2 regions of the Citrobacter sp. LST-B2 genome follow, and region 2 is predicted to be linked to the other one. Evidence: predicted binding sites of a transcription regulator. Region 2 holds the regulator's gene; the other holds the start of a gene.
What was found. Region 2 encodes PurR, which represses purine synthesis genes. Its sites were predicted from a motif close to CANGCAAACGTTTGCNTG; they were not measured.

Region 1 (7,894 bases), 2.0 Mb from region 2:
GGTGATCTGGACACGCCTTGAAGAACTGCGCTGGCCGGTGTGTACCTTTATCGCCATGACGCTGGTGATGGTCTGGTTAGCCGGTGAGCTGTGGTTTTTCCGCCCCACCGCACCTGCGCTGTCGGCGTTTTTGGGCGCGTCGCTGCTGTTCATTGGCAACATCGTCTGGCTGGGCAGTCATTACCGCTGTCGTTTCCGCGCGGACAACGCTATCGCCGCCGCCTGCTACTTTGCCGGGCACTTCCTGATCGTCCGCTCGCTTTATCTCTAATAACGCTTGACTCTGGAGTCGACTCCAGAGTGTATCCTCCGGTTAATGAGAAAATTATCATCAACCGGAGGATGCCATGTCGATACCTGCTCACAATGGCAAAAAAGCCCCACAATTTTCATCTTTCAAGCCAGCTCCCACGCCGCAGAAGCCCGATGACTGCTGCTGCGAAGGCGCATGCTCAGCCCCTGAACCTATTGTTGAAACGGTAAAAGGCACCCGCTATAGCTGGAAAGTATCCGGGATGGACTGCGCCGCCTGCGCCCGCAAAGTAGAAAACGCGGTGCGCCAGGTCAGCGGCGTCAACCAGGTTCAGGTGCTGTTTGCCACCGAGAAACTGGTCGTCGACAGCAACGGCGATCTTCGCCTGCAAATCGAGCATGCGGTGCAAAAAGCGGGTTACACCCTACGCGATGAACAGGCGAAGGAAGAAACGCCTGAATCCCGCTTTAAAGAGAACCTGCCGCTGCTCACGCTTCTCGTCATGATGGCGCTCAGTTGGGGACTGGAGCAGTTCAACCATCCGTTCGGCCAACTGGCATTCATCGCCACGACGCTGGTCGGCCTGTTCCCGATTGCCCGCCAGGCGCTACGGCTGATAAAAACCGGCAGTTGGTTTGCCATTGAAACGCTGATGAGCGTCGCGGCTATCGGGGCGCTGTTCATCGGTGCCACAGCAGAAGCGGCGATGGTATTGCTGCTGTTCCTGATTGGCGAACGCCTCGAAGGCTGGGCCGCCAGTCGCGCCCGCAAAGGGGTCAGCGCGCTGATGGCGCTGAAACCGGAAACCGCGACACGTCTGCGCGACGGCGTACGCGAAGAGGTGGCGATCAACACGCTGCAACCGGGCGACATCATTGAAGTCGCTGCCGGGGGACGTCTCCCTGCCGACGGTAAACTGGTCTCTGGTTTTGCCAGTTTTGATGAGAGTGCGTTGACGGGAGAATCGATCCCGGTGGAACGCGCCACCGGTGAAAAAGTCCCGGCGGGGGCGACCAGCGTGGACCGTCTCGTCACGCTGGAAGTGCTCTCTGAACCGGGTGCCAGCGCGATTGACCGCATTCTGAAGTTAATCGAAGAGGCCGAGGAGCGTCGTGCGCCAATCGAGCGTTTTATCGACCGCTTCAGCCGAATTTATACGCCGGCGATTATGGCCGTCGCCCTGCTGGTGACGCTCGTCCCGCCGCTGCTGTTCGCGGGATCCTGGCAGGAGTGGATTTATAAAGGGTTAACGCTGCTGCTAATCGGCTGTCCGTGTGCGCTGGTCATCTCTACACCGGCAGCCATCACTTCTGGACTGGCGGCAGCAGCTCGTCGCGGGGCATTGATTAAAGGCGGCGCGGCGCTGGAACAGTTGGGCCGTATCACCCAGGTCGCCTTTGATAAAACCGGGACGTTGACCGTCGGGAAACCGTGCGTCACGGCAATTCATCCGGCCACCGGCGTCAGTGAGTCTGAACTGCTGGCGCTGGCAGCGGCTGTCGAGCAAGGCGCAACGCATCCACTGGCGCAGGCCATTGTGCGCGAAGCACAAACCGCAGGGCTGACGATCCCATCCGCCGAGGGGCAACGGGCGCTGGTAGGGTCAGGGATTGAAGCGCAGGTGAATGGCGAAAGCGTTCTGATTTGCGCTGCCGGGAAACGTCCTGCCGACGCCTTTGCCGGAGAGATTAACCAGCTTGAAAGCGCCGGGCAGACGGTCGTTCTGGTCCTGCGCAATGAGACCGTGATCGGCGTCATCGCCCTGCAGGATACGCTACGCGACGATGCCCGTTCCGCCATCCGCGAACTGAATGCGCTGGGCGTGAACGGCGTGATCCTGACTGGCGATAACCCGCGCGCGGCAGCCGCCATTGCTGGCGAGCTGGGTCTGACGTATAACGCCGGGCTGCTACCGGAAGATAAAGTGAAGGCGGTCACCACGCTCAATCAACAGTCGCCGCTGGCAATGGTGGGGGATGGCATTAACGATGCGCCGGCGATGAAGGCCGCCGCTATCGGGATCGCGATGGGTAGCGGCACCGATGTGGCGCTGGAAACGGCGGACGCCGCACTGACGCATAACCGCCTTACCGGGCTGGTGCAGATGATCCAACTGGCGCGTGCGACCCACGCCAATATCCGTCAGAACATCACCATTGCGCTGGGACTGAAGGGGATATTTCTTGTCACCACGCTGCTCGGAATGACCGGTCTGTGGCTGGCGGTGCTGGCGGATACCGGGGCAACGGTGCTGGTTACCGCCAATGCGCTCAGATTGTTACGTAAAGGATAACGTTTTTTTGCCGGATGGCGCTAACGCTTATCCGGCATAACAAGATTACTGGCCTTTACGCACCAGATAGCGGTACGGCAGAGAGTCAGTCTCTTTTGCCACCAGCTCATGCTCCATAAACGTACAGAAGCCGGGAATGTCGCGGGTGGTCGCCGGGTCGTCCGCCACAATCAGCAGCGTTTCGCCGGTCCGCATGTTGCGTACGGTTTTACGCACCATCATCACCGGTTCCGGGCAGCGGAGCCCCTGGGCATCAAGGGTATGGTCGGGAGAGGAAAACAGATCGCTCATCGTGGTCTCATTCACTAAAAAAACGGCTGTAGTTTACGCTCAGTTCGGAAGTAAGCCAATCAGGTTAACGATTGCGTGAAAAATAGCCATTGCAATGCCACCGCAAAGCAGTATTATGCGGCGGCCTGAAAAAAGGAAGACGCGTTATAGGCGCCATCAGTTTGTTTAAGGTCAGCGCACAGCGCCCGGAGCGTACACGTCGTACGTGAGGAGCGCGAGCACTGCCCGAGAGCAAAATGGCAAGTAAAATAGCATCTGGCACGAATTGGGTTCCCTCACCCCAATCATCAATTAAAAAGGTACAATATGGCTCCGTTCACACAATCGCAGCGCGTAAAAGCGTTGTTCTGGCTATCGCTATTCCATCTGCTGGTGATCACCTCCAGTAACTATCTGGTCCAGCTCCCGGTCTCCATTTTTGGTTTCCATACCACCTGGGGCGCGTTTAGCTTTCCGTTTATTTTCCTCGCTACCGATCTGACCGTGCGCATTTTTGGCGCGCCATTGGCCCGTCGAATTATCTTTGCGGTGATGATGCCAGCGTTGCTGATCTCTTATGTGATTTCGTCGCTGTTCTATATGGGCTCCTGGCAGGGATTCGGGGCACTGATGCACTTCAATCTGTTTGTCGCCCGTATCGCAGTCGCCAGCTTTATGGCCTATGCACTGGGACAAATTCTCGATGTGCATGTCTTTAACCGCCTGCGACAGAACCGCCGCTGGTGGATGGCCCCGACCGCCTCAACGCTGTTTGGCAACGTCAGCGATACCCTTGCCTTTTTCTTCATTGCCTTCTGGCGCAGTCCGGATGCCTTCATGGCCGAGCACTGGATGGAAATCGCCATCGTCGATTACTGTTTCAAAGTGCTGATCAGCATCCTGTTCTTCCTGCCGATGTATGGCGTATTGCTGAATATGTTGCTGAAAAAACTGGCAGATAAATCTGAAATCCCGGCGATGCAGACAAGTTGAGCTAAAGGTTCCTTTTCCGGGTTGTGATAAGATGAACGGATGCGCCGTTATGGCCGTTTATCGAAAGGAAGAAGTCAATGCGTAATCTGGTTAAATATGTCGGTATTGGCCTGCTGGTTATGGGGCTGGCGGCCTGTGATAATAGTGATACAAAAGCGCCGGCAGAAGGCACGGCGGCAGAAAGCAACGCAACCGGTCAGCCGGTTTCTCTGCTGGATGGCAAACTGAGTTTCTCACTGCCGGCAGATATGACGGACCAGAGTGGCAAGCTGGGTACGCAGGCCAACAATATGCACGTCTACTCTGACGCGACCGGCCAGAAAGCGGTGATTGTCATCGTCGGTGATAACAGCAACGAAGAGCTGTCCGTGCTGGCAAAACGCCTTGAAGATCAGCAGCGCAGCCGTGACCCGCAGTTGCAGGTGGTGACCAACAAATCCATCGAGCTGAAAGGTCACACGCTGCAACAGTTAGACAGCATCATCTCGGCGAAAGGCCAGACCGCTTACTCTTCTGTGGTGCTGGGAAAAGTCGATAACCAACTGCTGACTCTGCAAATTACGCTGCCAGCGGACGACCAGCAGAAAGCGCAGACGGCCGCTGAAAACATCATCAATACGCTGGTTATTCAGTAACCATCAGGACGACGAGACGGCCTCTGGCGATTCCTGCAGAGGCCGTTTTTTTAACCGCCAGGTTAGCAGCAACGCAACCGCCACCAGCCCTGCCGCCGCCAGGTAAATGACCGGCACGCCAGCCCAGGTCATCACCAGCCCAGCCAACGGTCCCGTCACCCCCAGCGACAGATCCATAAACACCGTATACGTCGCCAGCGCCGAGCCCTGATTCTGCTGCGGCACCGCTTTGACCGCCACCACGCCAAGCGCCGGGAAGACCAGCGAAAAACCCATTCCTGTCAGCAGCACACCGATTTTTGCCATCCACGGCATCATCGCCACTCCCACCAGCAGCAGTCCGACTATCTCGACGCTAAAGCAGATCATCGCCACATTCAGACCGCCCAGGCGATTGATGCCGTTGGGAAACAGCAAACGCGTTCCGACAAACGCACAGCTAAACAGGGTGAGCGCGAATGCCGCGCCATCCCAGCCTTTGGCGTCATAGAACAGCGTGATAAAGGTGGCTATCACCCCGAAACCCGCCGAGGCCAGCGCCAGGGCCATTCCGTATAGCCAGACGCGTCCAAGCACCGCGCGAAACGGCAAAGGCTTCCCTTTGCTCGCTTTCACCGCAGGGCGCGGAATCGCTAACAAAATGGCCAGCAGCGCGATACCCATGATAATCAGCGCTAATCCCTGTAGTCCGCCCCAACGGTAAAACAGCACGCCGAGCGGCGCGCCGACCGCCATCGCCCCGTAAGTCACAATACCGTTCCAGGAGATCACCCGCCCGATGTGCAACGAGCCCACCACGCCAACACCCCATAGCGTCGAGCCGGTCCCGGCGAAACTCTGTCCAATCCCCAGAATCACGCGGCCCAGACACAGCAGCAGCAAACTGACAACCGGCCAGCTACTGGCGCTTCCTGCCAGAAAATAGCCCGCCCCGCTGAGAAAACAGCCGCACAGGCCAAAAACCACAATCTTTTTTGGCCCGAGCAGATCAGCATAGCGTCCGGCATGAGGGCGACTGAGCAAAGTCGCGAAGTATTGCAGGCTGATGACCAGCCCCGCCCAGAAGGCGCTAAACCCCATAACATCATGCACATAGCCAGGCAAAACCGCGAGCGGCAGGCCGATGGTCAGGTAGCTGGCACAGTTGAACATCACAACAGAAACAATGCGCAGATTGAGGCGCAATCCAGTAAGCGCCGGTTCAGCGACGGGTTCGGGCATGGGGATCACCACGTTTTTACAACAATGTTTCATTTCTACCACGCCACGCCGGGAAAATCAGCAGCCAGATTAGGAATATCGGCAGCCAGCGAGCCGCTACACTTAATGAAAATCAAAAAAGGATGTAAACATGACAACCCCTCAACCCGACAAAGCCGGTCTACATATTCTGCTCAAACTGGCCTCGCTGGTCGTCATTCTCGCCGGGATCCACGCCGCCGCAGATATCATTGTGCAACTATTACTGGCGCTCTTTTTCGCCATTGTCCTCAATCCACTGGTCACCTGGTTTATCCGGCGGGGAGTGAAACGCCCTGTGGCGATCACCATTGTGGTGGTCGTGATGCTGTTCGTGCTCACCGCGCTGATTGGCGTGCTGGCGGCCTCGGTGAATGAATTTATTGCCATGCTGCCGAAATACAACAAGGAGCTGACACGTAAGCTTTTGTATCTGCAAGATATGATGCCATTTCTGAATCTGCATATGTCGCCAGAGCGCATGTTGCAACGCATGGATTCGGAGAAAATTGTCACCTTCACCACCACGCTGATGACCGGCCTCTCGGGGGCGATGGCCAGCGTTGTGTTGTTGGTGATGACGGTTGTCTTTATGTTGTTTGAGGTCCGCCATGTGCCCTACAAAATGCGTTTTGCACTGCACAATCCGCAAATCCACATCGCCGGACTGCACAGGGCGCTGAAGGGGGTCTCTCACTATCTGGCGTTAAAAACGCTGCTCAGCCTGTGGACCGGGGTCATTGTCTGGTTGGGGCTGGAACTGATGAACATTCAGTTTGCCCTGATGTGGGGAGTGCTGGCGTTCCTGCTGAACTATGTACCCAATATTGGCTCGGTGATTTCCGCCGTTCCACCGATGGTTCAGGCGCTGCTTTTCAACGGCGTTTATGAGTGTGTGCTGGTGGGGGCGCTGTTCCTGGTGGTCCATATGGTATTGGGCAACATGGTTGAACCGCGCATGATGGGGCATCGCCTGGGCATGTCGACGCTGGTGGTGTTCCTTTCTTTACTGATCTGGGGCTGGTTGCTCGGCCCGGTGGGGATGTTGCTCTCCGTTCCCCTGACCAGCGTCTGTAAAATCTGGATGGAGACCACAACGGGCGGCAGCAAACTGGCAATATTACTGGGCCCTGGGCGACCGAAAAATCGATTACCGGGATAAACCCGCCCTACCAACCAGGGTAGTTTTATTCCCTTACCGGTGAAAGTATTATAAGGCGCGCTTTTGTTACCTGGATGTTTCAATAAGCGCGGTTTCCTTCGCGAAATGAGTTCCAGGTTTTTCCGCAGTGCATTTAATTCAAATTAAATGGTATCGACAATTTAATTTAAGTGAAAATTAACTAATACCATGATAATCCGGAAGATAAACGTCTTCAGCCTGCATGAATTAATTTCAGAATTTTCACGGTGTCCCGTCAAAGTTAACATTAAAAATAGTCGGTATCATTGTAACTAAAACGCAATTCAGAAATGCATTCAACGTTAATATAAATAGTAATTTTGATAGGGAGTTTTCATGAAACAATACATTAAGTGGTTTGCGGCGATTGCCGTTGTCGGTGCGCTGGCAGGTTGTGCGCGTACTGCCCCCATCGATCAGGTGCACTCTTCGGTGACCGCAGGCCATACTCAGGATCAGGTGAAAAACGCGATCCTGAAAGCAGGCGTTCAGCGTAAATGGATCATGACGGAAGCGGGTCCGGGCGTGATCAAAGCGCGTCAGCAGTCTCGCGACCACGTTGCAGAAGTGCGTATTACCTACACCGCCTCCAGCTACGATATCAAATACGACAGCAGCTTCAACCTGCAGGCTTCTGGCGGTAAAATTCATAAAAACTACAACCGTTGGGTCCGTAACCTGGATAAAGATATTCAGTTGAACCTGTCTGCGGGTGCGGGTCTGTAATATCTCCTAAAGTCGGGTCGTTTGCGGCCCGATAACCTCTTTTTGTCTTTTAACAGGTTGTACTCGCTATGTACGAACAGGACTCCCTCAGCGCACTGGATGCGATCACGGAAGCGCAGCGTATCGCCTTCGCCCCCATGCTGTTTCAAACCGCACTTTGCCTGCGAAATGCTGATGTGCTGGCGTATCTTGACCGCCAGGGAAAACAGGGTGCAACACTGGAAGAGATCACCGAAAACAGTCACGTTAACGAATATGCAGTCGGTGTCTTGCTGGATATGGGATTAAGCGGACGCATCATC
Region 2 (7,894 bases):
AAGGCCATCCATGGGGAACCGGGAACGCTCCGGTTCCCGTTAACACATAATAATTATCGTAATTTTAACAACCGAAATTTAGTATAGGCCTCAAAAAACGATGATACAACCAAAAATTGTTAGCCGACTAATTAACGGTGATTATGAGTGATATCAATGGGATTCGCTGTGGGCAATCCCGCAATTATCATGCTGCGCACTGTCGTTAGAAGGATGCAGTTGCATCTTATAGCCCAGTCCAGCCAGTACCACCGTAGACAACATCACGCTGGTCGTGGTCAACAGCGGTGTGCTGATAAGCCAGGAAACGACCAGGCTTGCCAGGAAGCACAGACCCAACTGCAGGGTATTTTGCAGGGCTGCGGCACGACCCGTCGCCTGCGGGAATGGACGCAGCGCCTGGGCAACCACAATCGGGTAAATAGCCCCGTTGGCAATCGCCATTATGCAGAAGGGGATCAGGATCTCTGCAAGCGTGATGTGATGGATAAAACTTGCCGCCCAGGTTGCCACCACGCTCAGCGCATAGATAACCAGCAGCCAGGGCAGGAGCTGTTGTCCCTGCCATTTTTGCAACGCGGCGCGACAGCCATAGCCGCCAATCAGAAAAGCAATGGTCTGCGGTACGTAGCTCAGCCCAATCACCGCCGGGCTGTAGCCCATTTCACTCAAAATAAACGGGGAACCGGTCAACCACGCAAAGAAGCTGGCAGAACAGGCGGCGTAAATCAGGACGTTGCCGCGGTACGCTTTCGCACGCAGCAGGGTGGTGAACGTCAGTTTGTCCTTGCTGTCATCGCGAGCCCGGGTGGTGGGCTTTAAAAACAGGGCGGGCAGCATCAGCAGCAGCGTGATGAAAAACAGCGTGGCAAAGATCGCCTGCCAGGAAAGATGGGTCAGAATCCAACTGCCTAATAACGGCGCCAGTGCAGGAGACAGCCCGACCAGCGGCATGATGGTCGCGAAAATGCGGTTAATTTTATGCGAAGGATAGTAATCGGTAACCAGCGCCTGCCAGATGACGGTCGCCGCGCAGACTCCCACGGCCTGAATAAAACGCAGTACTAACAGGCCCGTTGCGCTCTCCACCCACAGCATACCCAGGCTACCGAGGGCGAAGACAGACAGACCCAGCAACAGGATCGGTTTACGGCCATAACGGTCAGAGAGGGGTCCCCACAGCAGTTGGGCGACGGCAAAGCCTGCTAAAAACAGACTCAGGCTGGCGCTTACGGCAGAGGCCGGTGTTTGCAGGTCAGATTGAATGGCGGCAAAAGCGGGCAAATACATGTCGGTTGCCAGAAAACCCAACACGCTGAGCCCTGCCAGCCAGACTAAAAACCCTTTTCCTGGTTGCATAGTTGTTCTCTAATTTTGATTAATCACACTGGCGCAGAGTGTAGGGAGTGAATTTGGGCTTGTGAAACGGTAATATTTGTTTATTGCATTCAAAAATTTTGTAGGCAGATTATGTGGTCAGAATATGCGCTGGAAGTGGTCGATGCCGTGGCACGCAACGGGAGCTTCAGTTCCGCGGCCCAGGAGTTGCACCGGGTGCCTTCAGCGGTCAGCTATACGGTTCGCCAACTGGAAGAGTGGCTGGCCGTCCCGCTTTTTGAACGTCGCCATCGTGATGTGGTGTTAACCCCGGCGGGCGCCTGGTTTTTGAAAGAAGGCCGCTCTGTCATCAAAAAAATGCAGATCACGCGTCAACAGTGTCAGCAGATCGCTAACGGCTGGCGTGGGCAACTCCCCATTGCGGTGGACAATATCGTGCGCCCGGAACGCACGCGGCAATTGATTGTCGATTTCTACCGCCACTTTGATGACGTGGAACTACTGGTCTTCCAGGAGGTGTTTAATGGCGTCTGGGACGCGCTGTCAGATGGTCGGGTCGAACTCGCCATCGGGGCAACCCAGGCGATCCCGGTTGGCGGACGATACACTTTCCGCGATATGGGTAAGCTGAGCTGGTGTTGTGTCGTTGCCAGTACGCATCCGCTGGCCGCCATGAGCGGGCCGTTAAGCGATGACACGTTGCGCAACTGGCCGTCGCTGGTGCTGGAAGATACCTCCCGCACGCTGCCGAAACGCGTGACCTGGCTGCTGGACAATCAGAAGCGGGTGGTGGTGCCGGACTGGGATTCTTCCGCGACCTGTATCAGCGCCGGACTCTGTGTCGGCATGGTCCCGACACATTTCGCCAAGTCGTATCTCAACAAGGGGCAGTGGGTCGCGTTAAATCTGGATAATCCTTTCCCGGATGCGGCCTGTTGCCTGACCTGGCAGCAGAATGATATGTCACCTGCGCTGATCTGGCTGCTGGATTATCTGGGAGACAGTGAAACGCTGAACAAAGAGTGGCTGCGGGAGCCCGATGAGACTCCCGCAGAAGAGGCTTAACGACGGTAGTCGCGGAACGGGCCATCCGCCACGGAGCGGCGCTCCACCAGGCGCGGGTGGACTTCAATAGACTGCGACTCTTCGCGTTTATTGACGATACGGTCCAGTAACATATTAAAGGCCGTCTCACCCAGTGAATCTTTCGGCTGGTGGATGGTGGTCAACGCTGGTGTAAAGAAGCGGGCGTTGCGCACGTTGTCGTAGCCTATCAGCGACACGTCCTGCGGGACGCGCAGACCCATCTCATCAGCGGCGCAAAGGGCGCCCATCGCCATGACATCGCCGCCACAGAAGACCGCCGTTGGGCGATGCGCCTGCGACAGAATTTGCTGCATGGCGCGGTAGCCGGATTCCGGCTCGAAGTCGCCTTGAACAATCCAGTTTTCAGGCACTTTAATCAGCGCTTCATCCATCGCTTTCATAAATCCGGCCAAACGGCCTGCGCCGGTGTTACGCTCCATCAGTCCTGGGATCACGCCAATTTCGCGATGTCCACGCTCGACGAGGTAACGGCCTGCCATGTAGCCGCCCTCGAAGGCGTTATCAATCACCGTATCAGTGAAGTCGGCTTTGGCTTCGCCCCAGTCCATCACCACCATTGGGATATGACGATATTCTTCCAGCATCGAGAGCAGGGGATCGGGGTATTCGGAACACATTACCAACAGGCCATCAACGCGTTTTTGCGCCATCATCGACAGATAGGCACGCTGCTTTTCCAGGTTGTTCCAGACGTTGCCGAGGATCAGGGTATAGCCCTTCTGGAAGCAGTTCTTCTCAACCGCTTCAATAATTTCAGCAAAATAGGGGGCTTCGCTGCTCGTCGCCAGCAAACCGATAGATTTGGTATGGTTAACTTTCAGGCTACGGGCAACCGCGCTGGGGGAATAGTGCAATTCTTTGATTGCCGCCCACACTGCATTGCGTGTTTCTTCAGCGACGAAACGCGTTTTGTTAATTACGTGTGACACGGTTGTAGTGGAAACGTTTGCGCGCTTCGCTACATCTTTAATTGTTGCCATTAAATCTCACTCCAGACCCAACCTGAACATTAAATTACGCCAAGTAAACGTTTGCCTTTACTCATCCTGTGCCCAACGTCTGGGCTGCGGCACGCCGGGAAACGACACGGAACGTCAGGAAGGGGTCAATGGCCGGTACGCTAATCAAGTAAGCGTCGAATTTTGTCTGATCTTTACGAAAAGGGGAAGTATTAAAAGCACATATCACTCTAAATCGTGGGAGATTTTTACACTCAAGTGTGTAAAAATGCGCTATATCACTTTTTGTGTGGGTATAAAAAGGAGAAAAGTTGATGAGCACCGATCTGAAATTTTCATTAGTGACCACGTTTATTGTCCTGGCTTTAATCGTTGCGGGCGGCCTGACGGCGGCACTGCACTGATCCCCTCGGGGGAGTTCCTGCTCCCTCGAACCTCCCGCCATATTGTTATTGAATCTGCAAAAGTCTTTTGTATTTTTGTTAACTTCTCTTTTTTTGTGATTGATGTCATGCTTTTGACTCTTTGTTAAGCATCGCGCCCTGTCGCGAAGAGCCGGAGTCATCACTGCATGAAAATCAATTATCCGTTACTGGCGCTGGCCATTGGTGCGTTTGGCATCGGTACCACCGAATTCTCGCCAATGGGTCTGCTGCCCGTCATCGCGCGTGGCGTTGATGTGTCTATTCCCGCGGCAGGTATGCTGATTAGTGCCTATGCGGTCGGCGTGATGGTCGGCGCGCCGTTGATGACGCTGTTGCTGTCACATCGCGGACGCCGTAATGCGCTCATTTTTCTGATGGCTATCTTTACGCTCGGTAACGTGCTCTCGGCGATTTCACCGGATTACACCACGCTGATGTTGTCACGTATTTTAACCAGCCTTAACCACGGCGCATTCTTCGGCCTGGGCTCGGTGGTGGCGGCAAGCGTGGTGCCGAAGCACAAACAGGCGAGCGCCGTTGCGACCATGTTTATGGGGCTGACCATCGCCAATATCGGCGGTGTGCCGGCGGCGACCTGGCTGGGTGAAACCATCGGCTGGCGAATGTCGTTTATGGCGACAGCGGGGCTGGGGGTTATCTCGATGTTGAGTCTCTTCTTATCATTGCCAAAAGGCGGTGCCGGGGCGCGCCCGGAAGTGAAAAAAGAGCTGGCGGTGCTGATGCGTCCTCAGGTGCTCTCCGCGCTACTGACTACCGTACTGGGAGCGGGCGCCATGTTCACGCTCTATACCTATATTTCGCCTGTTCTGCAAAGCATCACCCATGCGACACCGGCCTTTGTGACCGGGATGCTGGTTCTGATCGGTGTGGGCTTCTCCATTGGCAACTACCTCGGAGGGAAACTGGCCGATCGCTCGGTTAACGGCACGCTGAAGGGCTTTTTGCTGCTGCTGATGGTAATTATGCTGGCGATCCCTTTCCTGGCGCAGAATGAACTGGGCGCGGCGGTCAGCATGGTGGTCTGGGGGGCGGCAACCTTTGCGGTCGTCCCTCCGTTACAAATGCGCGTCATGCGTGTGGCTCATGAAGCGCCGGGTCTCTCATCTTCCGTGAACATTGGCGCGTTTAACCTTGGAAATGCGCTGGGCGCTGCGGCTGGCGGGGCCGTCATTTCAGGCGGATTAGGCTACAGTTTTGTTCCTGTGATGGGGGCGATTGTGGCGGGTATGGCGCTGTTGCTGGTGTTTATCTCGGCGAGAAAACAACCTGAACAGGTGTGCGTCGCCAGTTAACGGCAGGACAAAAACGCAGAAGGGATTCCCTTCTGCGTTATCTTTTTTACGCGGCGAAGTTCTTCGCTACAAACTCCCAGTTTACCAGCGCCCAGAAGTGTTCCAGGTAGCCAGGACGCGCATTGCGGTAGTCAATGTAGTATGCATGCTCCCATACGTCGACGGTCATCAACGGCGTGGCGTCGGTGGTCAACGGCGTGCCAGCGTTGGAGGTGGAAACGATAGCCAGCTTGCCCTCTTTTCCTTTAACCAGCCAGGTCCAGCCAGAGCCGAAGTTTTTGATCGCCGCGTCGGTAAATTGCGCTTTGAACTCGGCAAAGCTGCCGAAAGAGACGGCAATCGCGTCAGCCAGTTCGCCGGTTGGCTCGCCACCAGCATTCGGTGCCAGGCAGTTCCAGTAGAACGTGTGGTTCCAGACCTGAGCAGCGTTATTGAACACGCCGCCTTCCGAACTGCGTACGATCTCTTCCAGTGATTTCCCTTCAAAGGCAGTGCCTTTGATCAGGTTGTTCAGGTTGGTGACATAGGTCTGATGGTGTTTGCCATAGTGATATTCCAGCGTCTCGGCGGAAATGTGCGGCGCAAGCGCATCTTTGGCATACGGTAGTGCAGGTAATTCGAACGACATTGCTTCTCTCCTTATTATTAATAGTATTTCGCGCAATAACCTTATTGTGCGTAAGGATAGGGTAGCAAATTGAAAGGTGAGACAAAAGATGAACTTACCCTGTTGCGTTAACAACAGGGTAAAGTTTTAACGAATGGTTTTGGGCGTCATGACCCGGCGAGCGCCGACATAGTGGCGTTGCCAGTAATCTTCGCTGAGCGATGTGATCTGGATTTCCTGACCGCTGCGCGGTGACTGAATAAATTTGCCGTTGCCGACATAAACGCCGACGTGATCGGCAGTACCACGTCCCTGAGTGCGGAAGAACACCAGATCGCCATTTTTCAATTCCCCACGATCAATCGGTGCGGCATCACGCAGGTGATACATTTCATTTGCTGTGCGCGGAATACGGAATTTAACCAGATCTTTATAAGCGTAATAAACCAGACCGCTGCAATCGAAACCGGTGCGCGGAGACGTACCACCCCAGCGGTACGGCTTGCCAATCTGACTCATTAATTTGTTCATCGCCGTGCTGGTCGCTTTTTGCACTTTCACTTTATGGGCATCCGCAATCTTTCCTGACGCCGTGTTCTTCACTTTCACACACGTCGGCTTGTGTCCTTTACGCGGGGTGCACTTTTCACTCCAGCTGACAGCGGCTGTCTTTTTCGCAGCGACGGTTTTACTTTTGCGACTGGCTGTTTTGCTGGTTTTGGCAGAGGCGGTGATTTTTTTCTTAGAAGAAGAGGCGGTTTTCGTGCTGGTTTTGCTGGTCGTTTTCCTGGCGGTTTTTTGATTGGTTTTATTCGTTTTTTTTGCTGTTGCCGTACTTTTCTTTTTGTTGCTGGTTTTCTTACTATCCGTAAGACCAGCCGTATCCCTGGCTTGCTTGGACGCATGTGCCATCGGCATAAAGGGAATCGTTGTAAATAGCAAAGCACAGAGCGTGAGGGAAAGTCGGTTTATCCGCGCCACTGAGCATTCCTCTGTTAAGGCAGGTCGCAATCATACCTGCGTGTGATTTACAAAACCTGATGATTCTAATCTATAGAAACGAATAAAGTTAATAGCTTTTATTGTTAAAAATACGGTTTCGCTATTGAGTGCAAAAAAAAACAGCAGCCAAAGCTAAATCTGCTTATTTAGCGCACACTTTCGACACAGGCACTGAGGAAACTATTATTGGGAATGCAACTTATGCGTTCAGACGATAAAATAGTAAAGCGTAATGAAAATGTTATTTTCCGATGTCGCTCTGAAACGCTACAATGTCAGTCGACTGCCGTAAAAGAAGTTAAGGAAGCAAGACAATGAGCACCACTATCGAAAAAATCCAGCGCCAGATCGCTGAAAACCCGATTCTCCTGTATATGAAAGGTTCTCCAAAACTGCCAAGCTGCGGCTTCTCCGCCCAGGCTGTGCAGGCACTTTCCGCCTGTGGTGAGCGTTTTGCCTATGTGGATATTCTGCAAAACCCGGATATTCGCGCAGAACTGCCAAAATATGCAAACTGGCCGACCTTCCCACAGCTGTGGGTTGACGGTGAACTGGTTGGCGGCTGCGACATTTTGATCGAAATGTACCAGCGCGGCGAACTGCAGCAGTTGATCAAAGAGACCGCTGCAAAATACAAATCTGAAGAATCAGACGCTGAGTAATCAGTAGACGGTTAAAGGGGAGCTTTTCCTGACTCAGGTTAAGCTCCTTTTCATTTCTGCGCTTCCTATCCCCAGTCCAGCCCCTGCGGCGAACTGGAAAACCCGACTTCCCGTAGCAGGGTAAAGAGAGGGGTTTGCCGTACCGGTTTATCGTTAACTTCCGACAGTGTGAAACGCAGTCGCGGTTCACGGCGTAAGGCTCTCGCCAGCGCCCTGAAAATCTCCGGCGAAGGCATTTCCTCATTTTCTGTCCAGATCATCATCTTTTTTCCTCCCTGAGCAAGGTACAGCCGCAACTGTCCAGCGGAAATCACGACAAACGCGCCGTTACGCCGCCCGGGGACCAGAGATGACGGATGCGTCGGCCACGGTAGTAGCGTTCCCCAGGGATTAGCGGGATCGTTCGCAGATAGCGCCACCGCCGTAAACGCCTGTTGTTCAGACGTCGACGACGTCAGATCGCGAAGACGATCGACAGTGT

Region 1: tusA (sulfurtransferase TusA) is a predicted target of PurR. The motif match lies at 2,898-2,915, and genes of this name have one in related genera.

Annotation. Positions count from the first base shown of each region.
Region 1 covers NZ_CP192598.1:321,642-329,535, reverse strand. The annotation lists gene ACQ0PY_RS01515 (lysoplasmalogenase) at 1-271, shown strand, start outside; gene zntA (Zn(II)/Cd(II)/Pb(II) translocating P-type ATPase ZntA) at 348-2,546, shown strand; gene tusA (sulfurtransferase TusA) at 2,592-2,837, opposite strand; gene ACQ0PY_RS01500 (7-cyano-7-deazaguanine/7-aminomethyl-7-deazaguanine transporter) at 3,144-3,809, shown strand; gene ACQ0PY_RS01495 (DcrB family lipoprotein) at 3,887-4,444, shown strand; gene ACQ0PY_RS01490 (MFS transporter) at 4,448-5,698, opposite strand; gene ACQ0PY_RS01485 (AI-2E family transporter) at 5,796-6,845, shown strand; gene ACQ0PY_RS01480 (hypothetical protein) at 7,215-7,592, shown strand; gene ACQ0PY_RS01475 (methyltransferase) at 7,661-7,894, shown strand, end outside.
Region 2 covers NZ_CP192598.1:2,314,551-2,322,444, forward strand. The annotation lists gene punC (purine nucleoside transporter PunC) at 154-1,359, opposite strand; gene punR (DNA-binding transcriptional activator PunR) at 1,471-2,403, shown strand; gene purR (HTH-type transcriptional repressor PurR) at 2,400-3,425, opposite strand; gene cydH (cytochrome bd-I oxidase subunit CydH) at 3,719-3,808, shown strand; gene ACQ0PY_RS11130 (MFS transporter) at 3,976-5,142, shown strand; gene sodB (superoxide dismutase [Fe]) at 5,189-5,770, opposite strand; gene ACQ0PY_RS11140 (C40 family peptidase) at 5,897-6,730, opposite strand; gene grxD (monothiol glutaredoxin 4) at 7,066-7,413, shown strand; gene ACQ0PY_RS11150 (ATP-dependent helicase) at 7,479-7,894, opposite strand, start outside.